2 regions of the Priestia sp. 179-F W1.4 NHS genome follow, and region 2 is predicted to be linked to the other one. Evidence: riboswitches for the same ligand, from Rfam matches in the RefSeq annotation. Region 2 holds a riboswitch; the other holds the start of a gene.

Region 1 (12,545 bases), on a different contig from region 2:
CGACGGCACAAGCATTAGTGAAGTTTTTAAATCAGCAGTATGTTGAATTTGATGGAAAGCAGCATCAGTTTATTAAAGGGATTTTTACAATTTTCGGGCACGGAAATGTAGTAGGTCTTGGGCAAGCTTTGGAAGAAGACCCAGGAAATCTAGATGTATATCAAGGACGTAATGAACAAGGAATGGCCAATGCAGCGATGGCTTTTGCAAAACAAAAACATCGAAAGCAGATTATGGCTTGCACATCTTCAGTAGGACCAGGTTCGGCAAATATGGTTACAACGGCAGCGACAGCTTCAGCTAATAACATTCCAGTTTTGTTGCTTCCCGGCGATGTATTTGCAACTAGACAGCCTGATCCTGTTTTGCAGCAAATTGAACAGTCATATGATTTATCTATTTCTACAAACGATGCTTTCCGTCCAGTGAGTAAGTACTGGGATCGCGTAAGCCGCCCTGAACAATTGATGACAGCTATGATTAATGCGATACGTGTGTTAACGAATCCTGCAGATACGGGAGCTGTAACTATTTGTTTGCCTCAAGATGTGCAGGGAGAAGCATGGGACTTTCCAGCTTATTTCTTCCAAAAGCGCGTTCACCGCATTGAGCGTCGCCTTCCGACTAGGGACAGTCTAGCAGATGCAATTCAAGCAATAAAAACAAAGAAAAAGCCAATCATCATTTGCGGAGGAGGCGTTCGGTATTCAGAAGCTGCAAAAGAGTTAAAACAATTTGCTAGTGAGTTCCATATTCCATTTGGAGAAACTCAAGCTGGGAAAAGTGCCGTTGAAAGCGACTATCGCTATAATCTTGGCGGAATAGGTGTAACAGGAAACTCAGCTGCTAATACAATCGCTAAAGATGCGGATTTAGTAATTGGAGTAGGCACTCGATTTACTGATTTTACAACAGCATCTAAACAGCTTTTTCAACATCCCGACGTGCAATTTCTTACTATTAACACGTCTGAATTTCATGCAAATAAACTGGATGCCGTGAAGCTTGTAGCTGATGCAAAAGAAGGGTTGTTTGCTCTTAGGAAAGAGCTCATGTCAATTGGCTATCAGTCTGGTTACACGACAGAAATTGCAAGTGCAAAAGACGCATGGGAAGCAGAATTAGAGCGTCTACATAGCATACGTTTTACAGGGGCAGATTTTATTCCAGAAATAAAAGGTCATTTAGATGAAAGCTTAGCTGAATATGCAGAATCACTTGGTACTCAATTAACGCAAACAGAAGTAATTGGAGAGGTAAATAAGCTCCTTGATGACAACTCCGTCATTGTTGGTGCAGCTGGAAGTCTTCCAGGTGACTTACAGAGAATGTGGAAGTCTAATAAACCCAATACCTATCATATGGAATATGGATATTCATGTATGGGATATGAAGTATCAGGTGCACTTGGAGTTAAGCTGGCTGAACCAGCTAAAGAAGTGTATGCGATGGTTGGAGATGGAAGCTATCAAATGCTGCATTCAGAGCTCATTACAAGCCTTCAAGAAAGAAAAAAGATAAATATTTTACTGTTTGATAACTCCGGATTTGGATGTATTAATAATCTTCAAATGTCAAATGGAATGGGGAGTTTTGGAACAGAGTTTCGCTATCGAAACGATGAAACAGGAAAATTAAACGGAAACGTGATGAAAATTGATTTTGCAGCCAGCGCCGCAGGCTACGGTGTAAAAACATATCGTGTAAGCTCTCTTGAAGAACTAAAAACGGCAATGGAAGATGCACAAAAACAAGAGACTTCTACATTAATTGATATTAAAGTGCTACCCAAAACTATGACAAACGGTTATGAATCGTGGTGGCATGTAGGAGTAGCAGAGGTATCTGAAAATTACCATGTACAAGAAGCCTATAAGGATAAAGTGAAAAATCTTGAAATGGCCAGAGGCTATTAACAAGCAAGAGAAATGGCCGATGTTGAGGGGAAACATTCGGTGAATATAATAGCGTTTTCAATTTGATATAGGGGAGAGGAAGACATGTTCAAGGAAAACACGGTCAAACTGGGGATTGCTCCAATCGCTTGGACAAATGATGACATGCCTGAACTAGGAGCTGAAAATACATTTGAACAGTGTATCAGTGAGATGGCTTTAACCGGTTTTAAAGGAAGTGAGGTAGGAAACAAATATCCGCGAAATGTTTCGATCTTAAGGAAGGCATTATCACTTCGGAATTTAGAAATTGCAAGCGCATGGTTTAGTACATTTTTAACGACAAAGCCGCCGGAAGAAACGGTGACGCCATTTATTGAACATCGCGATTTTTTATACGAAATGGGAGCAAAAGTAATTGTTGTATCTGAACAAGGACACAGCATTCAAGGGATGATGGATGTACCTTTATTCAAAGAAAAGCCCGTGTTCACGCCAACAGAGTGGAGCAGCCTTATAGAAGGCCTGCACTATCTTGGGAAACTAGCAAGAGAGAAAGATATGCATATTGTCTATCATCATCACATGGGAACAGGCGTCCAAACAACAGAAGAAATTGAGCAGCTAATGGAGCTTACCAATCCAGAGCTTGTTTCGCTCCTATTTGATACCGGTCATCTTGTTTTTTCAGGCGAAGAACCTCTTTATATCTTAAAAAAATATCTTCATCGTATTAAACATGTTCATTTAAAAGATATTCGCCAAGAAGTAGTTGATCGAGTCAAACAACAAGACCTGAGCTTCTTGCAAGCGGTAAAAGAAGGAGCCTTTACTGTTCCAGGCGACGGAGTTATTGAATTTGATGAAGTATTTACTACGCTTGCCGCTTCTGATTATAACGGCTGGTTTGTCGTAGAAGCAGAACAGGATCCAGCGCTTGCTAATCCTTTTGAATATGCGTTAAAAGCAAGAAACTTTATTAAAGAAAAAAGCGGTCTTTAATTTCTATTGTAAAAGGTTTTACGCCTTTTATATGTTTATGAAAGGAAAGGAGGAGATGAAATGAAGCCAACCATCTATAGTGTGGCTGAAGAAGCAGGTGTATCAATTTCCACCGTATCAAAAGTTATCAATCAAACCGGTCACATTAGTGAAAGAACAAGGCAAAAAGTAATTGAGGTTATGGGGCAGTTGAATTACCATCCAAGCGTCGTAGCATCTGCTTTAACAGGAAAGCCTACTAAAACGATTGGGCTTCTCGTACCCGACATCTCCAACCCTTTTTTTGCCGATTTGGCAAGAAGTATAGAAGACCGAAGTCATGAGCGAGGTTTCCATGTTGTAATGTGTAATACCGATAACGATGCGGAAAAAGAGAAAAAATATCTATCGCTGTTAATTCGTCAGAGAATCGACGGTTTAATTGTAGCATCTGCTTTTCGCAATGCTAATCTTTTAAAAAATATGCTGAAGCAAGATATACCCATTAGCGTTATTGCTTCAGAAATCCCTCACATATCTGTTAATACAGTGACAGTGGATGACTATAAGGGAAGCTATTTGGCGACTGATTATTTGCTATCTTTGCATCATAAAAAAATTGCGATTATTACAGAAAATGCAAAAAGTAATCACGCCCGTTTAGATGCTTTTCGAGATGCCATGCAAGAAAATGGAATCACTGTGTTACCTCAGCACGTTATTACGACCGAAGCTAGTATTCAAAAAGGATATGAAAGTGCTAAGCAAATTTTTTTAATGAAGGAGAAAGTGACGGCTATTTTTGCTTGTAACGATTTACTGGCTATTGGCGTCATACAAGCGGCAAAAGAATTCAACATTGATGTGCCGAATGACTTATCAGTGATTGGCTTTGATAATACCGTCCTTTCTACTACCATCACGCCCATGTTGACGACGGTAGCACAACCGACAAAAGAAATGGCTGTAAACGTAGTGGATTTGCTGGTTAGAGAAATGGAATACTCAACGATGCATAAAGAACATTTACTTCTTGAGCCGAAATTGATTGTCCGGAAATCGACGGCTCCGTTACGAAGAAACGCCACAGCATCTGCAAATAATTGAATACAATCAAGAGTATTGCTGTTAATAAAAACTCTTCACAGTCACATATTCAAAAGAATGTATAAAGTCTATGAAGAAAAAATGAGTGATTAGTAAATTCTGATTGTGCTACTACATAAAGGAGGAAGTTAAACATGCTAGGTAAATTAGGTGAATTAAATAAAGGATACAACGTACTTACAGAAATGGCCGGTCAGCACAAAGATATGCTGATGGATATTGGGATTTATAATATGTCTCAAGGAAAAGAGGAAACTTTACTAGACAGCAGCAATGAAACGGCTATTCTTTTACTAGAAGGAAAGGTAAAGCTAGAGTGGGAAGGACATTCGAAAGAAATTCAGCGTGAGTCTCTTTTTGAAGAAGAGCCTTGGTGTTTGCACGTTTCGAAAAATGTGGAGGTTAAAATTACCGCGCTTGCCAATAGTGAAGTACTAGTTCAAAAAACGGATAATGAAAAAGAATTTTCATCAAAATTATATACGCCTGAAGACTGTCAAAATACAGTAGCTGGTGAAGGAGTATGGGAAGGTACCGCTCAGCGTGTCATTCGGACAATCTTTGATTATAATAACGCTCCTTATTCTAACCTTGTTATTGGAGAAGTTATTTCTTATCCAGGAAGATGGTCGAGCTATTCGCCTCATCATCATGATCAGCCTGAAGTATATTACTATCGTTTTGACAAGCCGCAAGGATTTGGCTGTGCAATGGTTGGAGAAGGTGCATACCGTGTAGTTGATAATAGTTTTATTACAATTCCAGGTGAATTAGATCATCCTCAAGCAACGGCTCCCGGCTATGCGATGTACTTCTGCTGGATGATTCGCCATCTTGACAATAATCCATGGACAGACCGTATTATGGAAGAAGAGCATAAGTGGTTATTAGAGCCGGATGCAAAAATTTGGCCTGAAAAATAAATAAAACTCTTTATACGAAATGGGTTTCAAATGTTGAAAAGCCTCGAATAAAAAAATAATTATGCGTAAAATAATAGTTTATTTTTGTAAAATATGTTTTTATATGTTAAAGTATAGCTTGTATTAATATTCAGGCGATGATATCGCTCTTTTTGGCAGATTCCTTTTTTAGGAGTCTCTTTTTTTTCTAAACAGAAGCAAGAGATCGTATGTCAATCAAAAAAAGGAGATAAGCGTAGCCGCTTATCTCCTTTTCTTTTTAGCATTATCTAACGCTAAGTTCTTTTTCACTACTTTTTCTAAAGCAACTTCCACGTGAACATTTTTTTCATCGATGTCATTCACAAGCACGACGGTTCCTTTTCGTCCCTTAATCTTTAAATCATCACCCGTAGAAGGAATGTTTTCCCTCAGCTGGCTTAATAGAAGCTTTCTGTTTTCAAAAAAGTGGACAGCCACCATTTTATCTCACCTAATTTCATATGATATGTGTGATACAAAGATGTGTATATGAAATCCTTCCTATACATTATGCCGCCAGGGGTGGTTTTAGAACACATTGAATAGACAATTGTTGCATCGATATATGAAATAAATAGGGTGGCATAGTTATAAATCTTCTATTCTTGGACATACTTATACTACTAATCTAAAAAGGGATGTGGATGAAAATGAAGGTGGCTATCGGATTAAGTGTATTTACGGTCGTTACAGGAGCAATTGCGTTAGGGTCAGTTTACTTTTTAGCAGGGATCTTTTCGTTTTTCTTAACGGTTTTTTCATAAAAAAATCCACCAAGAGGTGGATTTTTTTATTTAGCAGCGGCTTTTGTTTCATGAGGCGAATTGCCGATAAATCCAAATTTTCCGCCGACAACTTCTTTTACTTCGTGGATGACAATAAAAGAATTCGGGTCAATTTGCTGGATTTTCTTTTTAATTTTTAATAACTCGTTCTTTTTAATAACAACGTAGATAATGCGTTTATCTTTGTTGGCGTAGTAGCCATATCCGTAAAAGATGGTAGCTGCATTTCCAAATTCACTGGTGATAACTTGCGCAATGTCTTTGTACTGATCAGACATAATCGTCATTGCTTTTTTGTTGTGGAAACCTTCGATAACAACATCGACGATTTTAGCACAAAGATAGACGAATATAAAAGTATAGAGGGTATTGTTGACGCCAATAGCAAAAACCGATGCTAAAATAATGACGCTGTCCATGTAGAACATGCTTTTCGAGATATTGTAGCCTTTTGTGTAGTTTAATAAATAAGCTAAAAGAGTTGTGCCGCCGGTAGATCCATCCGCGATAAAAATGAGTGCCAGTCCTGTTCCCATTAGTAAAGCCCCGAATACAATTCCTAAAATCATGTCGTGAACGTGAAAAGGAATATAGCTGACCAGACCTAAGAAAACGGACGTCATGACAGCTCCTAGAATCGTATAGAGAATGGTTTTTTTAGTTAGAAATTTATAAGCTAAGGCAATGAATACAAGGTTCACAAGAAATGTGCTGATACTTGTAGGGATATGAAATAAATAATATAAAACAAGAGCAATACCAACCGTACTTCCGTCACCTAATTTATTTGGAATGACGAAAAAATCAATGGATGCAGCAACTAAAAGCGCTCCGGCAATAATTAAAATGATGTCTTTATAGATTGTTTTCAATATGCAAACCTCCCTGATCATTAGGATATTTTCACGTGGAATCTTGTTTTTACTAGTGTTTCACAAATGATAAAATAAAAAACGTCTTAGAAATTGTCTAGTTATAAAACTGATCAACTTCTAAGACGAAGAATTACGATACGTGTATAATGTCTTGAGTCTGCTTTTCTATGCTTCGATGTCACCGATTATATAAACCTCTGACCGCTATGTCAACGCTATGAGAGATGTTCAACTTTTCAAAAAATAGAAGGCGGTTTCCTACATAAAAAAAGAATCCTTTGCGACGGCGCAAAGGATTTTCAAATTTATTGGAATAGGGGGAATACGTTATTAGGATTACCATTTTCATAAATTAATATACCTTTATTTTTTAAAAAAATTTATTTGTTAATGACGATTGAAAGTTTGTAATTCACATGCTGATTTAGCTCTGTCAAAAAATCATTTAGTTCTTCATTTGAATGAAATTTGCATTCTAGTAAGTAGCAGCCATCGCCGCTAATTTTAAAGTTGTTGATGACGTACTTCTTCTGACTTTCTACAAATGTAAGGTAGGGGTGGTGATGAATGCTCTGCGTATAGATATTTAAAAATGCATGGACGGTGTAGCCAAGTTTTCGTTCATTAATGTTAATTGTATAGCCTTTGATAATGCCTTCATCTTCTAACTTTAATACTCTAGCAGAAGCGGCTTGTCCGGTTAAATGCACTTTTTCTCCTAATTCTTTCATCTTCATACGTCCATTTTTTGATAGCTCTTCTAGTATGCGCTTATCTGTATTATCTAACATCGCTACAAATCCTTTCGTATTTCAAATCAAAAGGGTTAACTACTTTATGTCACCTATGTATACGGATACGTCTTCTATTTTATACTAAAGAAAAGTAAGAAAAAAGAGCAGTCAATATGGAAGACATGAAAGCAGCAGTAGTTTGCAAACAGCTAGATTGACGAAAGCTTAAGCTTGCTGTATGATTCTTTGAGTGTTTACGTGGTTCGTAACCATCCCACGTTAAAAAACTAAGGAGAGAATAGTAAGATGAATATAAGAACACTTTGCGTCAACGGTCTTTTAGCAGCTATGTATATTGCTGTTAGCATGTTAATTCAGCCGTTTGGCTTCACCAATATCCAATTTCGTATATCAGAAATGTTCAATCATTTGATTGTATTTAATAAAAAGTACGTGTACGGCATTGTACTAGGGGTATTTCTGACGAATTTGTTTTTTTCACCAATGGTCGCTTATGATCTGGTGTTTGGGGTAGGACAATCTGTACTATCATTACTCATTACCATTTTTTCTATGCGCTACATTAAAAATATGTGGGCTCGTATGCTTATTAATACACTTGTGTTTACGTTTACGATGTTTATTATTGCGTTTGAACTGCACCTAGCATTTGATTTACCATTTTTCTTTACATGGTTAACAACAGCTGTTGGTGAGTTTGTGGTTATGCTTGTTGGAGCACCAATTATGGCGGCAATTAATAAACGTGTACAATTTAATAAGCTAGTTGGATAAAAAGATGCGGCTGTGATAAATCTCACAGCCGCATCTTTTTTTCTTTGTTATTCTATAAGTGTAGTGATAAACCCCTTATTATTGAAGAGCTTTTCACGCATGGACAAATTACCCATATCTAGCATGTAAAAAGAGCAGGTCGCTATTGCGTTCTGCTCTTTTTGCGTAACGCAATAGCGAGTATTCAATTAGATTATTTTGAAAGAAGAAGTGACAAATCTCACAGCGCGTTCTTTTTTCTTTTGTTACGATATACATATAGTTGGCAAACTCCTTATCGAAAAGTTTTTCGTACAACAACACATTACCTATGCGTAGCAATTAAAAAAGCAGACCGACAAGGTTTGCTTTTTTAATTGTATATTTTTACCATTAAATAACTTTTTTGAGTTATAATTGTAAAATAATCTTTGTTACGAGAGAGGGGATTATTTTTTGAATAGAAAGTTAGGAATTCTTGTTTTATTAGTGTTAGCTATCTTATTTGCCGGGTGTTCAAAAGAAGAAGACAACGTTCCTTTAAGAGAACTAGAAAAGATCCATATTAACGTCATCAAAGAACAAAAGATGAAGCAAGGGATTTCGTATGAATTGGAATTCGTAAACAAGAGCGATTTGACCATCAAACAAAACAATGTCTTTTTATCCTATCCTTTAAAAATGAAAAACGGTTATTCTGAAAATAAATTTAAGGTGTTAGCAGAAGGCAATAAGTTAAATATTAAGCCAAAACAAAAGGTAAAGTTGAATGCATTTCTTCCTTATAAAGGAATTAATAAAGAAGCGTTAGCTATTGATGAGCCTGACGTAAAGTGCATAGGATATTGGAATAAGATCGATGACTACCATCAATTTTCTTTTGGAGGATCTTTGAAGCGAGAATAATACATGGATTTGTTAAATAATGGAACTTATGAAGCGTGAAATCGTATATAAATCAAGGGGGAGATTTTATTGAACAGATATGGAATATTTATCATTAGTTTCATCGTTTTCTTGGGTAGCTTTCAACTGCTATCAGGAATGATTCTTACGCTCTTATATGTTCCAGAAAGTTCGACTATGTGGAGCTCAATCGAAGGATTATCAAGTAAAGTAACGTTTGGCAGTTATTCTGGTAGCTTTGCTTTTATGATTCCCGCTGTAGCAGCTACAGCCGCTTGTTTTATCTCTAAAAAATGGGTTAGGAAAAGTGTATAAGAAACTAATAGCGGTGGTGAATAAACAGTGAATGTAGACACGGATAGATTAGTTAGCTTCTTTATTTTATGGGGAACACCCGCTGCTTTTAGTATAATAGAGTACTTTAAACTGAGTAAGACTGAAAAACAAGAAGCTATACGAGACTTAACATCATTAAAATCGATTATAACAACAGGCTTTATATTGATTGGAGGAGTGATGGCGAGTTTAGGTAGAGTATTATCGCTGCTGCCTCTGCACATTATAGGTACTTTTATTTTAGTCATTGGTGGTATCGCGGGCGCTATTGAAGCATGGAAAACAGAAAAAAAGAGAGGTATTATTATTCTTGCTTTCATAGTATCTATGATTGCTTTTACATTTGTAATATAAATTCGGCATGTAACAAGAGCTGCTCATGACTTGAGCAGCTCTTGTTAGTTTCTTATTTATTGCGTCTCCAGCTGCTGGTCTTTTTTCTTTAACGTAAGAGCGAGCAGGAACGAAACGATAGCGAAAGCGATGGCTACATAATAGACGGTATGGACCCCGCTTGTCATACTTTTTATTTGTAACAGCGTTTTATTCGCTTCATTTGATTGTTGAATAAAGTGCTGAGAAGCCATAGTCATAATACTTGTATACAAAGCTGGTCCAATCGCGCCTGCAACTTGGTTAATCGTATTTGAAATGGCTGAACCGTGAGCGTGAAGAGGTTTAGGTACTTGATTTAAAGCAAGCGTCATCACGGGCCCTATGCTTAAACCTACGCCAATTGTAAAGGCGGCGTATAAAATAGCTGCGGTCATCGTAGTTGTTTCGCTTGAAATGGTAGTGAACAAACTTAAAATAAACGTTAAAAGAATTAAACTTGTTAAAAGCAGCGGCTTAAATCCAATTTTATCAAACAAACTTCCTCCGACCATAGCTGTTAGAGCCAGCGTTACTCCTCCTGGAAGCATAAGAAAACCTGATGGTAGCAACTCTATACTGATCAGTCAATCTAGACGTTTAGGTCTTGCATAGAAGTGGAGATTGACGTTAGTTTGACAGGTGTAAGCATTGCTTGAAATGTTAAGAATAAGATTACAAAGTATTTTGGATCTATACTTCTATTGCTGTTAAAAAATATAGTCAAGTAATGAAATTAAAAGAAGACGAGAAGCGTATAGCATGTTACGATAGGGACGGTATAGAAATTGACACATATCGGTTTCTAATAGAAGAGACAAATTTTAAAATTTTTAAATGTAAGGTTGTGATTCACCTGAGACTGAATAAATTCATTAGCGAATCTGGCAAAGCGTCAAGACGCGGGGCAGATAAGTTAATTAGTGAAGGAAGAGTAACCGTTAATGGAAAGGTTGCAAAAATCGGAGATCAAGTTAAGCCTGGCGATGATATTCGAGTAAGTGGCCAACAGCTTCGGATTGCTCGAAATAATGTATATATTGCACTTAATAAACCAGTCGGCATTACAAGTACGAGTGAGAAAAAAGTAAAGGGAAACATCATTGACTTAGTCAATCACCCTTTGCGTATTCATCATGTCGGACGACTAGATAAGGATTCAGACGGCTTAATTTTACTTACAAATGACGGCGATATTATTAACGAAATTTTACGTGCAGAAAACAAGCATGAAAAAGAATATATTGTTGCAGTAGATAAGCCGATTACACCCGAGTTTATCAAAAACATGTCTGAGGGAGTGAAAATTTTAGGTACAAAAACGCTTCCTTGTAAAGTGACACAGCTGTCTAAGTACGAGTTTCAAATTATTTTAACACAGGGCTTAAATCGTCAAATTCGCCGTATGTGTGAAGTGCTCGGATATGAAGTATACCGACTTCAGCGTACGCGTATTATGAATATTCACTTAAACAACTTGCCTGTTGGGCAATGGAGAGATTTAACGAAAAAAGAGCGTACGCAGCTATTCAAAGAATTAGACTATGAACCTAAAGAGTGGTAAATCAAAAGACACCAGCCTGTTAGACTGGTGTCTTTTTTTATTCGCATACAACTACTTGTCTAGAAAATACGCTTTTGCGCGCTACGCAGCGATCTGAAATAGAAAAGCCGGCTTCATGAATCATATGGTCAATCGTGTCTACTGTAATCACGACTACTTTATCCGCAAAGCGGCGAGCGTGTTTTAAAATAGAAAGCTGATCTTCAGGCGTCGCGTGGGTGTAGAGATTGTAAGGCATGTCGATGATCGCTACGTCATAGTGAGTGGCAACATCCGAAATCGGTCCGGTTTTGACATCACCCTTTAAGTCGAAATGCGCAATATTTTCACGAGATCCGTCGGTCACAAGTGGGTTGATATCGCGTCCTACAATATCAATGCCCATTGAAAGAGCTTCTACGAGGACTGTACCAATACCACAGCATGGATCAATCGCTTTGATTCCTTCAGGCTTTGGAACGGCAATGTTAGCTACAGCTCTTGCAAGGCGGGTACTGAGTGCCGTAGAGTATTCACGCGGTTTCTTCAAATGATGCAGCCATACAGCTTCGCTTTTTTGATATTTTCCAAAATACCAGCGTCCTTCAAATGGAACAATTCCAAACAAATGGTCAGGGTTATGCAAGTCTGCTTCTGCTACAAAATGCCAACCCACATCACGTTCAATCGCACGCTGACCTTTATAGCTTATTTTTTGATCTTTTTCTAAGTCATTAATTTTCATAAAAATGAGTTTAAATGTTTGATCTCCAAGGTCAATATCTTCTACTTGTTTGCAAATATCTGCAAGGTCATCTGATTCATACATAATATCTAATCGCTCTTTGATAAAAGGGCTTCTGCTTGGATCAAGTTTAACGGCGCTTTTTATGATAGGTTTCTCAGTTTCAATTTCAAAAAGAGAGCGTCTCTCTAATTGACATAGTGAGAGTTCCTCTTCGCTGCATGCGTATGTGTAGATATACTGAGGCAGCTGCGTATGGTTATTCAATATCGTATCATCCTTTATCGTATCTAATTATCCTTCTTCTCAAACAATAGCGAGAAAAGAAGAGAAAAGCAACGAATTTAAATATATTTGGCTGTGAATACTAAATTGAAGCGCTACATAGTCCACTTATTTGACAAAACATGCTAAAATAACTGATGATAACCTGCATGTGCTGCTGTTTATACAAAAGAACTGGATCAAGGTTTCTCAAAAATCATTTATACACTGCTGACATTTTGATGAATAGGAGAGGCTACGTGATGTCTAAAAGTGATCATGAA
Region 2 (12,545 bases):
TCGAACAAACACTGTCACATGGTTATATAAGCTGTTGCTTAATAACATTTTTAAAAGTTCTTGACCAACAAGTCCGCTTGCACCTAATACTAATGCTGATCTCTGTGACATTCTTTCACCTTCTCATCTGTTGTTTTTGCAATGGAAAACAGGTTGCATACACAACCTGTTTGTTCGAATTAACGATTATCAATTGTTTCTGGGTATAAATCATGATTCATCAGGCGATAATTAGCCATTTCTTCATACTTCGTACCAGGACGGCCATAGTTTGTATATGGATCAATTGAAATCCCGCCGCGTGGTGTGAATTTTCCCCATACTTCAATATATCTTGGATTCATCAGTTTAATTAAGTCATTCATAATAATATTCATACAGTCTTCATGGAAATCTCCATGGTTACGGAAGCTGAACAAATAAAGCTTTAACGACTTGCTTTCCACCATTTTTTCATCTGGAATGTAACTAATATAAATGGTTGCGAAATCCGGCTGACCCGTTTTTGGACATAAGCTCGTAAATTCCGGACAGTTAAATTTCACAAAATAATCACGATTTGGATGTTTGTTATCAAATGCTTCTAGAATATCTGGTGAATATTCAAACAAATAGTTTGTTCCTTGATTTCCAAGGAGTGATACACCTTCTAATTCTTCATCTTTTCGACCGCTCATTTGCATTTCCTCTCTTTCTACGATTGTCATTCTAACAGCGTTTTTTTATTTTGTATATATCTGTTTTTATTTTTCTTTGTAAATTTTTTGCTATGCGCTTACACGCCTCGTTTATTTCCCCAAACAAGGGCGTGAACCTGCGGCAGAACTCTTACATCGTTCATGTTTTTAGCTGCCACTGCCTTGTCGATTAACCACTCATACTTTTTAAGCAATTCTTGTGTTAACGACGCATTATCGATTGTCGTTAAGTCCTCGTTGCCTACTTGAACAAAAAATGGAACCTCAGGATAACGTTCATGAACAGACGCTGCATACTCAAAGTCCTCATTATTAAATACAACGACTTTTATGCTTATGTGCGCCATGCGTTTTTCCTTTATTAATGTCTCTATAATATCGTCTAATACGGAGAAATTTGTTTTCATTAATGAACTTGGAGGCTTAGGAGAAATCGTTAAATCATCGATCTTTAGGAACCAATCCTGATAACGGCTTCCCTGTGTTTCAAGAGCTGCTTTTACCCCATGACTGTGCAAAAGCTCTACAAGTGAACCAATCGCCTTGATAAGCGCAGGGTTTCCTCCAGAAATGGTGACGTGATCAAAGCACTCTCCTCCAATTTCTTTAAGCTCCGTCCAAATTTGTTCTGCTGTTAGCTGACGAATATCGTTTTTAGCTGATCCATCCCATGTAAAAGCTGAATCACACCAGCTGCAGGAATAATCACAGCCTGCGGTACGAACAAACATCGTCTTACGTCCTACAACCATTCCTTCCCCTTGAATCGTTGGGCCGAATATTTCAAGTACCGGAATTGTATTAGCCACGTTTTTTCACCTTCTTTGGGCGGTAAACTACGTAACTTGTCGGCGTTTCCCGCACGAATACTTGTACGCAAGAAGGCTTATTTGGTAGTGTGTCTAGATATTCTTGAACCAACTCATAAATTTTACGAGCAACAACTTCAGTTGTAGGAAAATCATTTGGATTTTCTTCGTTAAAGATAGAATGATCGTTCAATAATGTATGATCAAATTGACCAGAAACAATTTTTTTCAATAGCGCAAAGTTTACTAAAAAGCCCGCTTCGTCTAATGTATCTCCGGCAACAGTTAAATTTACAAAATACGTATGTCCATGGACTTGACGGCATTTTCCTGCTTCTGTATGAGGAACAAAATGTGCCGCAGCAAACTGCATATCTTTGTTCAATTCATATTCATAGTCATGAAAGACTTGAGGATACATTTGTTGCAGCATTATTTTTCTCCTCCTTTTTTTGTTTGCAAGTATTGATCTAACCCGCGTTTTCTCAATTGACATGCGGGACATTCGCCGCACCCATCAGCAACAATACCGTTGTAGCACGTTAATGTTTTTTCACGCACATATTCAAGCGCTCCTAGCTCATCCGCTAACGCCCACGTTTCTGCTTTATCAATCCACATAAGCGGCGTATGAATCACAAACTCGAAGTCCATTGATAAATTAAGCGTGACGTTTAACGATTTCACAAATACGTCTCGACAGTCTGGATATCCCGAAAAATCAGTTTCACAAACGCCTGTTACGATATGACGGCCTCCGCTGTTTTTAGCCAGTACGGCAGCAAATGATAAAAATAACAGATTGCGGCCATCCACAAACGTTGTAGGCAACTCTCCTTCTTTTTGCTCAATTTCAATATCATCTCGCGTTAAGGCATTTGGTGCTAATTGATTTAAAAGTGACATATCTAGGACGGTATGCTTCACACCTAAATCAGCTGCGATAGCTTTTGCTACCTCTATCTCTTGACTATGACGCTGACCGTATTGGAAAGTAACCGTTTCTACTTCTTTAAAGTTTTTCAAAGCCCAAAATAGACATGTTGTACTATCTTGACCTCCGCTAAATACAACAATAGCTTTTTCATTTTTCATCATTATTGTTCGTCTCCTTTTTGATTGAAATCAAAAGAAGAAGAAACTTTATTGAACCGTTCGTTCCCTTTGTGACTAATTTTATAACATAAAAAAGAGACTGCTCTTTTCCAGCAATCTCCCTAAAAAGCAACTAAGATACACGTCCTCGCCAGCATACACGTCAAAAAGACGTGTTGATAGAAAAGCACGTGAAAGAAGACACGCTAAAACCGTGTCTTTTGTCATCAACGATGATCTTAGTTTTTTATAGAGGGAGTTTTCGAACCTCTCCCGTACATATACAAACGTGTACGGCGTTTCTTCTTGAATTGTCATCGTATACTATACCACATACGTATAAATAATGCTATGTTTGTTGGCTTCTATCACCTTTAGCTGCCTTATTTCTCTTTATATAAGAAAGCGCAATAAATAACAACGGAAAACAGACGCTTAGTACAAATAAATAAAACGGCCAGTAATATTTTTCAAAATAATTGAAGTATGCTGTATTTGGAATAATGTAATACGCCACGCCTGTAATGATTAGACCTAAAGGGAAGCTCAAAAAATTGCGCACCCGTAAATTACATAATTGAGCGATACTTAACTGAATAGCATAGAACACAATGACAACTTTAAAAAAGATAGATAACATCCAAATAATAGCTACTAATACTTCAACATGCTGTATCGTTGCACCTAACGAAATCATTTTTCCTAATAAATAAACTGGGTAGCTGTGCATTGATGCAATATTCGCGCCAAGAGCTAATATACAAGCCGCAACTGCAATCGTAATCGTCAAGCCCGATGCCACAGTGCCGATAACAATCATTCTTTTTACCTTTTTGCCATCTTTTATATGAGGCGTAATCATTAGCACAAAAATCAATTCCATAAACGGATTTCCTAAGAAATACGTGGTCCCTAACACTAAATCATCCATGCGGAATTCAAACAAAGGGTAAAGACGATCCAGTTTCATCTGAGGAATATTTAACGAAATTAACAATAAAAAAGGGACGACGATCCACGGTAAAAAGATTTCCGCGGTTCTCGCTATCACTTCAATGCCTAAATACCCTCCGTATATAACCGCTAAAATCACAAGAGCATGAATCCACGTAGGCAGCGTTTCAGGGACAATTTGCGTCGTCATAAATGTACTGATATCTCGAAGGGAAAACGTAGATTGAATGAACATAAAAGAAATGTAAATAAGAGACATACACGCTCCGGCGTAAGGACCTAGCGCTTTTTTAGCTATTTCAATGAACGTTTGCTGAGGGTAACGGTGCATCAGCCATAGCAGCACCGCAACAATTAAAAGGGCAAAGCCAATAGCAAGCACACTACATACCCAGGCATTTTGTCTATTCGTTTCTAATAACGTAGCCGGAACTGCCAAAATAGCGCTTCCGATACAAAAAAAATAAATGAGAAAAAGAAGTTGTTTCGGAGTAATAAATTCTTTTATTTGCATCATACACCCCTTCTCTCCTACATGCTTACGTAAATAACAGATGATGAACGGTTTTAGTAAGAGGCTTAATGAGTTCCTCTAAAAAGTACAGAGGCGTAGGTACTTCTTTACGGAGTGTAATGGCTCCCCAAAAGAATAAACCCATACCTATAAGACAAAGATAGACAACGATTTCACGGTAATACTTTTCCTTTCGGAAGTTAATCATAATTTTTTTAGTCAAAAAAGCAAGAAGTACCAGTAAGGCGATAAATCCCTCCATTTTCTTTCTCCTTAATGCTTCATTTGCTTCATATATGAGTTATTTAACGTGCCTAAGCGACGGATTTGAACTTTGGCATCTAAATCGACGGTTAAATCTTCTGCGTAAATTCTGTTCCAGTCTCTTTTCATTTTGTACCATCTCTTTACATCTTGTCTGTAAAACGTTTCTCCAAAACCGAAGATATCACTTTTATAATCTTTTTGAGCTTTTTCCACTGCGTCATTCATTTTTTCTTTTACGTCCGCTGCTGTTTTTCGTTCGAGCATATTAATTACAGCTGGGTCCTGTAAGTTTACTTGACACTCTACATCTGCCACGTTTGCTTCACCTTTTAAATCCACGTGAATATGAGGCTTATGGTTTTTCATAGAAGCCGTTACCTTCACGTTCGTTCGAAGCATTTCTACTCCGATGATATCGTGCTGTTTTTCTTTTCCTTCGCATGGAATAACAATTAACGTACTTTTTACATTTCCTGTAATATAGTTATATCCTTTACTTTCGTCTTCATTGAACCAGCCGATCAGCTTATCATTTTGAAAGACACCTAATCCTTTAAAATTGAGCAGGGTGGACAGATTGGTCCGGGAAATGCTCGACATATCTCCTGCCTTTTTCACATCGCCTTTGACCAATACTCCCGATAACACCGCCTGCTTTCCTTCGCTCGTTAAGTTACTGATCAGTTCATTTAACTTTACGCCTCTAGTAGGTGCCCAAATACGTTGAGAGACGTCTAATGAAGCAAACATATGGTTAGCTGGTATTTTTTCAATTGTTGTTAATACGTTCAGAACGCTCGATGCTTTCGTGTTTTTAGCAACAACAACAAAATAATCGGTACGCACTTCATGATCCCGAGCAAAGAAATCAAGCACTTCAGCAATACCCTCTTCCGCCATGCTTTCGCTAATGACTAGCATTCGTAAATGAGAAAGATAAATTTTCCGCGGGGATTTTGTCGTTATTTTTCTTAACCCTTCCATTACAGACGAAGCCTTAATAGAGAATGTGGTAACAGAAGGCCCGTTTGTAGGGGTTTTGGCCTGAATATCACCAGGGTTAATCAGCTGAACTGTAACAATAATGCCATCTTCTGCTTTATCAATTCCGACAGCAACCGTAATGGCTAGCTCATTCAACTCTCGACTGCTCCAGCAGCCGCTTAACAGCAATGAACAGATACATAACATCAGAAATGCTTTCATAGTAACCGGCCACCTTTGCACAGTTTAGTTTTTTTGCGTCTTTTGACGTGAAATATTCTTCTCGTTAATAAGCTTTGGCCTTGTTTTCATTTTTTTGATCGAACGTCTAATTAGAACATCCTTTTGATCACGCTTCACAAAGGGAGCCATAGGTGTCATATAAGGGACTCCAAATGACCTTAAGCTGCATAAATGTAAAATCATTAAAATTAGCCCGAGGATAATACCGAACAAGCCAAAAGTAGCTGCTAAAACCATTAAAATAAAGCGCAGCATCCTTACTGCAATGGCCATATCATACACCGGTGAAACAAAGTTACTAATAGCGGTGATGGATACAACGATAACCATTGCAGGGGATACTAATCCAGCTTGTACGGCGGCTTCTCCTAAAACGAGTGCTCCCACGATTGAAATAGCTGAACCTACTGCTCGAGGCAATCGGACTCCCGCTTCTCGCAAAATTTCAAACGTGATTTCCATAATAAACGCTTCAATAATAGCTGGAAAAGGCACACCTTCCCTTTGAGCTGCAATACTAATTAACAAAGCAAAAGGAAGCATCTCTTGATGAAAAGTAGTTAAAGCAATATAAGCAGAAGGTGTTAAAAGGGCTAAGAAAAATGCCATGTAGCGCATTAAGCGAATCAATGTACTAATATCTGCGCGCTGGTAATAATCTTCGGCCGCCTGAAAAAATTGAATAAATAGGGCAGGAACCATCAATACAAAAGGTGTACCGTCTACTAAAATGGCTATCCGCCCCTCTAAAAGACCTGCTGCCACGGAGTCTGGACGCTCCGTGTTATGCATAGTAGGAAAAGGTGTATAATCTTCATCTTGAATCAACTCTTCGATATATCCGCTCTCCAAAATACCGTCTATATCAATTTTAGAAAGACGCTCTTTTACCTCTTGAATGACCTGTTCATCCGCAATGCCGTCTATATAAACGAGCGCAATATCCGTTTTTGTAAACTCTCCTATTTGCTGAGATTCAATCCAAAGTTTTGGAGATTTTATTCGGCGCCGAATCAATGCGGTATTCGTTCGCAGTGTTTCTGTAAAACTGTCTCGAGGTCCTCTTACAACGGTCTGAGATTGTGGTTCAGAAACAGCCCTGTCTCTCCACCCTCTTGTACTTGCCACAATACACGTTTGATACCCTTCTAAAAACAGCACGGTATCTCCTGATAAAACATGAAGAAGAGCATCATCCAATGTTTTGGCTTCCATAATTTCACCGGCCGCCAAACTATAGCTTTTAATCAACTCGTACATATTAACGACACCGTCATCATGAGTTAAATGCTCATCGTGATAATGCATAATGGAGTCTAGCGCATAGTGTTCAACTTCATCTTTATTTACCAATCCGTCGATGTAAGCAACACCTAAAGTGAATTTTTCTTCAATTGAAATTCGAAACTCTCTTGTCACTAAGTCCGTGCTCTGTCCCAATGCTTTTTTCATGTGGAAGATATTATCTCCCACTCTCTCCGACAATTTCTGCTCTTCCTCAGTGGAAGAAGCACTAGTTGCCTTAGAGTCCTTCGATTCACCAGCTTTTTCTTTCCGCTGTTTGGATTTATTCGTTAACTCCGATAGTTTTTTAATACGCATTGTTCATCCTCCACTACATTGAACGAAAAGAAACGGAATTTCTTCTTTTTAGTCTCTATAGTTTTTGTATGAAAAGGAAATTTATACTTGAAGCCATTTTAATAATCTTTATTTTTGACATCATTTGTGCATTTCTATAGGATAGTAATGGATAATTCTTCGTTATTATGAAGAATGTTTATACGGAATATTGAAAGGAGTCTATACATGGCACAATCACTTAAAGGCAAAGTAGCTCTTATTACAGGAGCAGGAAAAGGCATCGGTCGTTCAACTGCAATTGAATTAGCAAAAGAAGGCGTAAATATCGGTTTAATTGCTCGTACAGAGGCAGATTTAAAGGCTGTTGCTTCTGAACTGGAAGCATTTGATGTACAAGTTGCTTATGCAACAGCAGACGTTTCTTCTATGGAAGAAGTAAACGTAGCAGTTGAGCATCTACATACAAAATTAGGGGCAACGGATATCTTAATCAACAATGCGGGAATCGGTAAATTCGGAGGCTTTTTAGAGCTAGACCCAGCTGAGTGGAAACAAATCATTGATGTGAATTTAATGGGCGTTTACTACGTAACGCGCGCCGTTCTACCTCAATTAATCGAAAAAAATGGTGGAGACATCATCAATATTTCATCCACTGCTGGTCAAAAAGGCGCTCCCGTTACAAGTGCTTACAGCGCTTCAAAATTTGGCGTGCTTGGCTTAACTGAATCTTTAGCGCTAGAAGTGCGCAAACACAATATTCGTGTAACAGCTCTAACACCAAGTACAGTAGCAACGGAATTAGCATATAAAGAAAACTTAACGGATGGCAATCCTGATAAAGTGATGCAGCCTGAAGACCTAGCAGAAATTATGGTAGCACAATTAAAGCTGCATCCGCGTATTTTTATCAAATCTGCGGGCATGTGGTCTACAAATCCATAAACAAACATAGAAAAAGGAGAGCTTCAGCTCTCCTTTTTTGTGTCTTCTTTTATATGATAGTTAGCTTATTTACGTTTAGGCGTGATTTCTTCTGATAGTTCTTCAAAAGACTTTACTTTTCCATGCGATGGGTTTTGTGATTGCTTTCGTACGTTCCACTGACGCTCTTTTTGACTTTTAGACTGAGTCATTTTGCTTCATCCCCTTTTTATATGCTTACATGTAGTAGGATAAAACAAGCTGCTCTTTTCCATACATCAAAACTGCTTCCAATTTCTTTACTGCTTAGCTAAATGTATTTTAAACCATTTATCAATTTCCGCGTTATATTGATCATAATAAGCAGTTAGCGGATGGTCTCCATTTTTGTACAGTACATATTTGTATTCTTTTCCCTGCTCATCTAGCTGTTTCACAAGTTTTTCAGCCTGAGTGTGGTGAACTTTACGATCATGATCGCCCTGTAAAATTAAAAGAGGTGAATTTACTTTATCGCTCCAGTAGACAACAGAACGACTTTTATACCTCTCTGGATACTGCGCCGGATCTCCTACAATTGTCCGCAGCACTTGTTTCATTTCAGGCCCTCTTTGGTCGTAGAATTGAAACATGTCTGTAATACCTGATTGTACGACAACAGCATCAAATTTAACGCCGTTTTTCATCGTTAAATACGTCATCATACCGCCGCGTGAATATCCTAGCGCTACCTTTTGCTGGTGATTTACATAAGGAAGCTGTTCTCCCCATTTAATAAGATTTAATACGTCGTCAATATCTTTACCGCCGTACGTCTCTGTTCCTTCACTTCCGCCATTTCCCCTGTATTGAGTCGCAACAACGACGTAGCCTTTACTTGCCCAGTATGACAAATACTGAAGTGTTTTTGCGCGAATCATGCCATGTTCGCGATTTCCTCCGCGATTATATACTAAAAGCGGATAATGTTTGTCTGCAATATCTTTAGGCTGTACTAAAAACCCTTTTATCTTTAAATTATCACTAGGATACGTAATGCTATATACATCTACTTTATTTGAATAAGGCGATAATAAATTCATTTTTTCTTTATTTACATCATCACTTTCAGCTCGGTTAAAAACCGCTGTCACACCGAGCACAGCTACAGTGATTAATGCAATGATGCCCCATTTTTTCAACAGAAACCCTCTCCTCAACAAATATCTTTTCTCTTTTATAATGAGTGTTTTCATTTGCCTTTACCCTTCTTAAATGTTTGCTAAAAAGGGCATTCATCCCATCGCCAATACAGCTCATTTATCATACCGCAAAACCCAAATTTCTTCATTAATAAAGAAATAAGAATTCATACAAGTACATGAACAGGAAAGACGTATAGTAAATTGTATTATTAAATTATAGATTTGAAAAGTGGAATGATACTTTTTTTGTCGTTTTTTACCTGTCCTTTTTTAAAAAGAAAAAAGCCCAGTTAAGACTGAGCTTTTTTCTTGACAATACCAATGCCTGTATATGCTAAAATAATTGAAAAAATCGGACATAAAATGCTAAAGAATGTAAATGGAATATAGTCAGCCGCTGGAATATTTAATGCAGTTGAAATAAAAGCTCCGCTGACACCCCACGGAATAATAGCATTAATAACCGTTCCACCGTCTTCAAGCGTTCGTGATAAGTTTTTCGGATCTAAGTTCCACTTTTCATACAGCGGCTTAAACGTTTGCCCAGGCAGAAGAATTGATAAATACTGTTCTCCTGTAATAACGTTCACTCCAATTGAAGATAGAAGCGTAGCAAAAATAACGTCTCCGCTGCGGCGGATTTGTTTTGCTAATCCTTTTAATAAAGCATCAATAATTCCAACCGCTCTCATCAAGCCACCTAGCGACAAGGCAATCATGATAAGAGAAATAGAAAACATCATGGACTGTAATCCGCCTTTGTTTACAATCGCATCGACTACTTTATTTCCTGACTCGATTGCCGGCCCGCTTTGAAGAACCCCTAGCAATTGACTCAGCGTAAATTCATGCTGTGTAATCATTCCTGTAATGATTGCCGTTACAATACCTAAAACTAACGTTGGCAATACATCGACTCTTCTCATCGAAAAAATAAGAACTAAGAGTGGAGAAAGCAACGTTAACACGTGTAAATTAAACGTATATTTTAATGCTTCTTGAATCCCTTGAATTTCTCCGTAATTGACGCTTTCATGATTTCCGTTCATTCCGATTACCAATGCAATGATTGCTGTAATAACAATACTTGGAACCGTCGTCCACGTAATATGCTGAATATGTTTAGGGAGCGGCACTTCAACGATACCAGAAGCAAAATTTGTTGTATCAGACAATGGAGACATCTTATCTCCAAACACAGCTCCTGAAACAATCATCCCTGCTGCTAGCCCTGGATGTACACCAATAGCAGTTCCCACGCCAAATAAAGCGACTCCTACCGTACTGACGGTTGTTAATGAACTTCCCGTGAATGTTGAAACTAACACGGTGATAACCAAAGCACTAATTAAAAAGTACTGCGGTGAAATCCAGTGGAAGCCGTAGGATAAAATCGTCGGTATCGTTCCTCCTACCATCCAAATCGCAATGAGCATCCCGATCAGCATTAGAATAAGGATAGGCTTAATGCCAAGTCTAACACCGTCTAAAATGCCTTTCTCCATTTCTGTCCACTTATATTTCAACAAAAAGCCAATCACACTAATAAATGCTACACCAAATATTAGCGGAATATGAGGCGGCAGCTTTAACATAAATAATGAAACAAAAATAATAGCTAATAGCACCAAAACCACCGCTATTGATTGTATAAATGAAATTTCTTTTTTCATGAGGTATTCCCTTTCTATCTTTCTTTTTCACTTAAACGCTTTTATGCTTTTACGCAGTTAAGTGCAAACCTTCTTGAGTATAATTTTTATCCTTCTTGCTGTCAATAACTTATTTTATCCAACGGCAGGCTCTGCACTCATTTTTCCACTTTTCTTCTTATTAATATTTATTCTCTATCTAAGCAAATCATTGTACAAAATGCTTCTAATGTTTTTATGTATATAAAACGGGTACACACAAAACACACGTTTTTTTAATGTACTACCTTTTGTACATAAGCGAGGAACTTCCCTCAAAAAATTTTTAAGCAAAAGACTTGAAAGTCAAAAAAGGTCAAAGTATAATAAGATTATGAAAGGTCAAGAAAGGTCAAACACCTGCTGATCTTCGATTAAAATCATTTAGGGAGGCTAATTAAATGATTTGTCAAAACTGTAATAAACGTGAAGCATCTATTCAATTAAATGTACAAACAAATAATCAAAAATCTCAATATCGTTTATGTCATACATGTTATCAAGCACTAATGAAAGAACATAAAATCCCATCAGGTTTTGGAGGTGGCGGCTTTATGAACATCGATGATTTATTCAAGCAAATGGCGCACGAACAAGCTGCACCGGAGCAGCCACAGCAAGGAAACGGCGGCGGCGGCTTTTTAGATCAATTTGGTCGAAACTTAACTCAAATTGCGAAAACGGGATTAATTGACCCTGTTATTGGCCGCGAAGAAGAAGTAGAGCGCGTCATTGAAATTTTAAATAGAAGAAACAAAAACAACCCGGTACTAATTGGAGAACCCGGTGTTGGTAAAACAGCTGTAGTCGAAGGGTTAGCTTTAAAAATTGCGGAAGGAAAAGTTCCTGCAAAGCTGCTAAATAAAGATGTATATCTGTTAGATGTAGCATCACTCGTAGCTAATACGGGCGTGCGAGGTCAATTTGAAGAGCGTATGAAACAGTTAATTTCTGAGCTTCAACAGCGAAAAAACGTGATTTTATTTATCGATGAAATCCACCTTCTTGTAGGAGCAGGTTCAGCGGAAGGTTCAATGGACGCAAGCAATATTTTAAAACCTGCTCTTGCACGAGGTGAACTTCAAGTAGTCGGAGCTACCACTTTAAAAGAGTACCGTTCCATTGAAAAAGATGCGGCTCTTGAACGACGTTTCCAGCCGGTTATGGTTCACGAACCGTCTGTAGAAGAAGCCGTTGAAATTCTAAAAGGAATTCAAAGTAAATATGAAGATTATCACGGCGTTAGCTATACAGATGAAGCGATCCGCGCTTGTGTAAATTTATCACACCGCTACATTCAAGATCGTTTCTTGCCTGATAAAGCAATTGACTTGCTAGATGAAGCAGGTTCAAAAATGAACTTACAGGCAGGCATTACAAATAAAGACGACGCAGCCGCTCGCTTAAAAGAAATTACAAAAGAAAAAGAGCAGGCGCTAAAGGATGAAAAATATGAAGTAGCGGCAAAACTCCGCGATGAAGAAGCTGCTCTTGAAAAACAACTAAACGAAGAACAGCAAAAAATGAACGTGGATATTGCTGACATTCAAGCCATTATTGAAAAGAAAACGGGTATCCCTGTTGGTAAACTTCAAGAA

What was found. A riboswitch is a leader RNA that binds a small molecule or an ion and turns the genes downstream of it on or off. The one in region 2 is predicted to bind preQ1.
Region 1: another riboswitch for preQ1. It lies ahead of ACH0CI_RS24265 (QueT transporter family protein); the one in region 2 lies ahead of queC (7-cyano-7-deazaguanine synthase QueC).

The regions. Positions count from the first base shown of each region.
Region 1 covers NZ_JBIQFF010000008.1:104,283-116,827, reverse strand. Annotated here, with positions in the region: gene iolD (3D-(3,5/4)-trihydroxycyclohexane-1,2-dione acylhydrolase (decyclizing)) at 1-1,916, shown strand, start outside; gene iolE (myo-inosose-2 dehydratase) at 2,001-2,897, shown strand; gene ACH0CI_RS24290 (LacI family DNA-binding transcriptional regulator) at 2,958-3,983, shown strand; gene ACH0CI_RS24285 (5-deoxy-glucuronate isomerase) at 4,118-4,906, shown strand; gene ACH0CI_RS24280 (hypothetical protein) at 5,150-5,368, opposite strand; gene ACH0CI_RS24275 (YitT family protein) at 5,718-6,584, opposite strand; gene ACH0CI_RS24270 (Lrp/AsnC family transcriptional regulator) at 6,968-7,378, opposite strand; PreQ1 riboswitch class I at 7,574-7,618, shown strand; gene ACH0CI_RS24265 (QueT transporter family protein) at 7,628-8,116, shown strand; gene ACH0CI_RS24260 (hypothetical protein) at 8,552-9,001, shown strand; gene ACH0CI_RS24255 (hypothetical protein) at 9,071-9,316, shown strand; gene ACH0CI_RS24250 (hypothetical protein) at 9,344-9,691, shown strand; gene ACH0CI_RS24245 (MFS transporter) at 9,748-10,281, opposite strand; gene rluF (23S rRNA pseudouridine(2604) synthase RluF) at 10,557-11,273, shown strand; gene ACH0CI_RS24235 (TRM11 family SAM-dependent methyltransferase) at 11,311-12,264, opposite strand; gene ACH0CI_RS24230 (hypothetical protein) at 12,525-12,545, shown strand, end outside.
Region 2 covers NZ_JBIQFF010000002.1:474,234-486,778, forward strand. Annotated here, with positions in the region: gene ACH0CI_RS12930 (NAD(P)H-binding protein) at 1-111, opposite strand, end outside; gene queF (preQ(1) synthase) at 180-677, opposite strand; gene queE (7-carboxy-7-deazaguanine synthase QueE) at 776-1,507, opposite strand; gene queD (6-carboxytetrahydropterin synthase QueD) at 1,500-1,940, opposite strand; gene queC (7-cyano-7-deazaguanine synthase QueC) at 1,940-2,605, opposite strand; PreQ1 riboswitch class I at 2,836-2,879, opposite strand; gene ACH0CI_RS12955 (GerAB/ArcD/ProY family transporter) at 2,952-4,073, opposite strand; gene ACH0CI_RS12960 (hypothetical protein) at 4,096-4,332, opposite strand; gene ACH0CI_RS12965 (Ger(x)C family spore germination protein) at 4,344-5,543, opposite strand; gene ACH0CI_RS12970 (spore germination protein) at 5,568-7,166, opposite strand; gene ACH0CI_RS12975 (3-ketoacyl-ACP reductase) at 7,374-8,093, shown strand; gene ACH0CI_RS12980 (DUF6254 family protein) at 8,159-8,284, opposite strand; gene ACH0CI_RS12985 (alpha/beta hydrolase family protein) at 8,372-9,253, opposite strand; gene nhaC (Na+/H+ antiporter NhaC) at 9,547-10,929, opposite strand; gene ACH0CI_RS12995 (ATP-dependent Clp protease ATP-binding subunit) at 11,349-12,545, shown strand, end outside.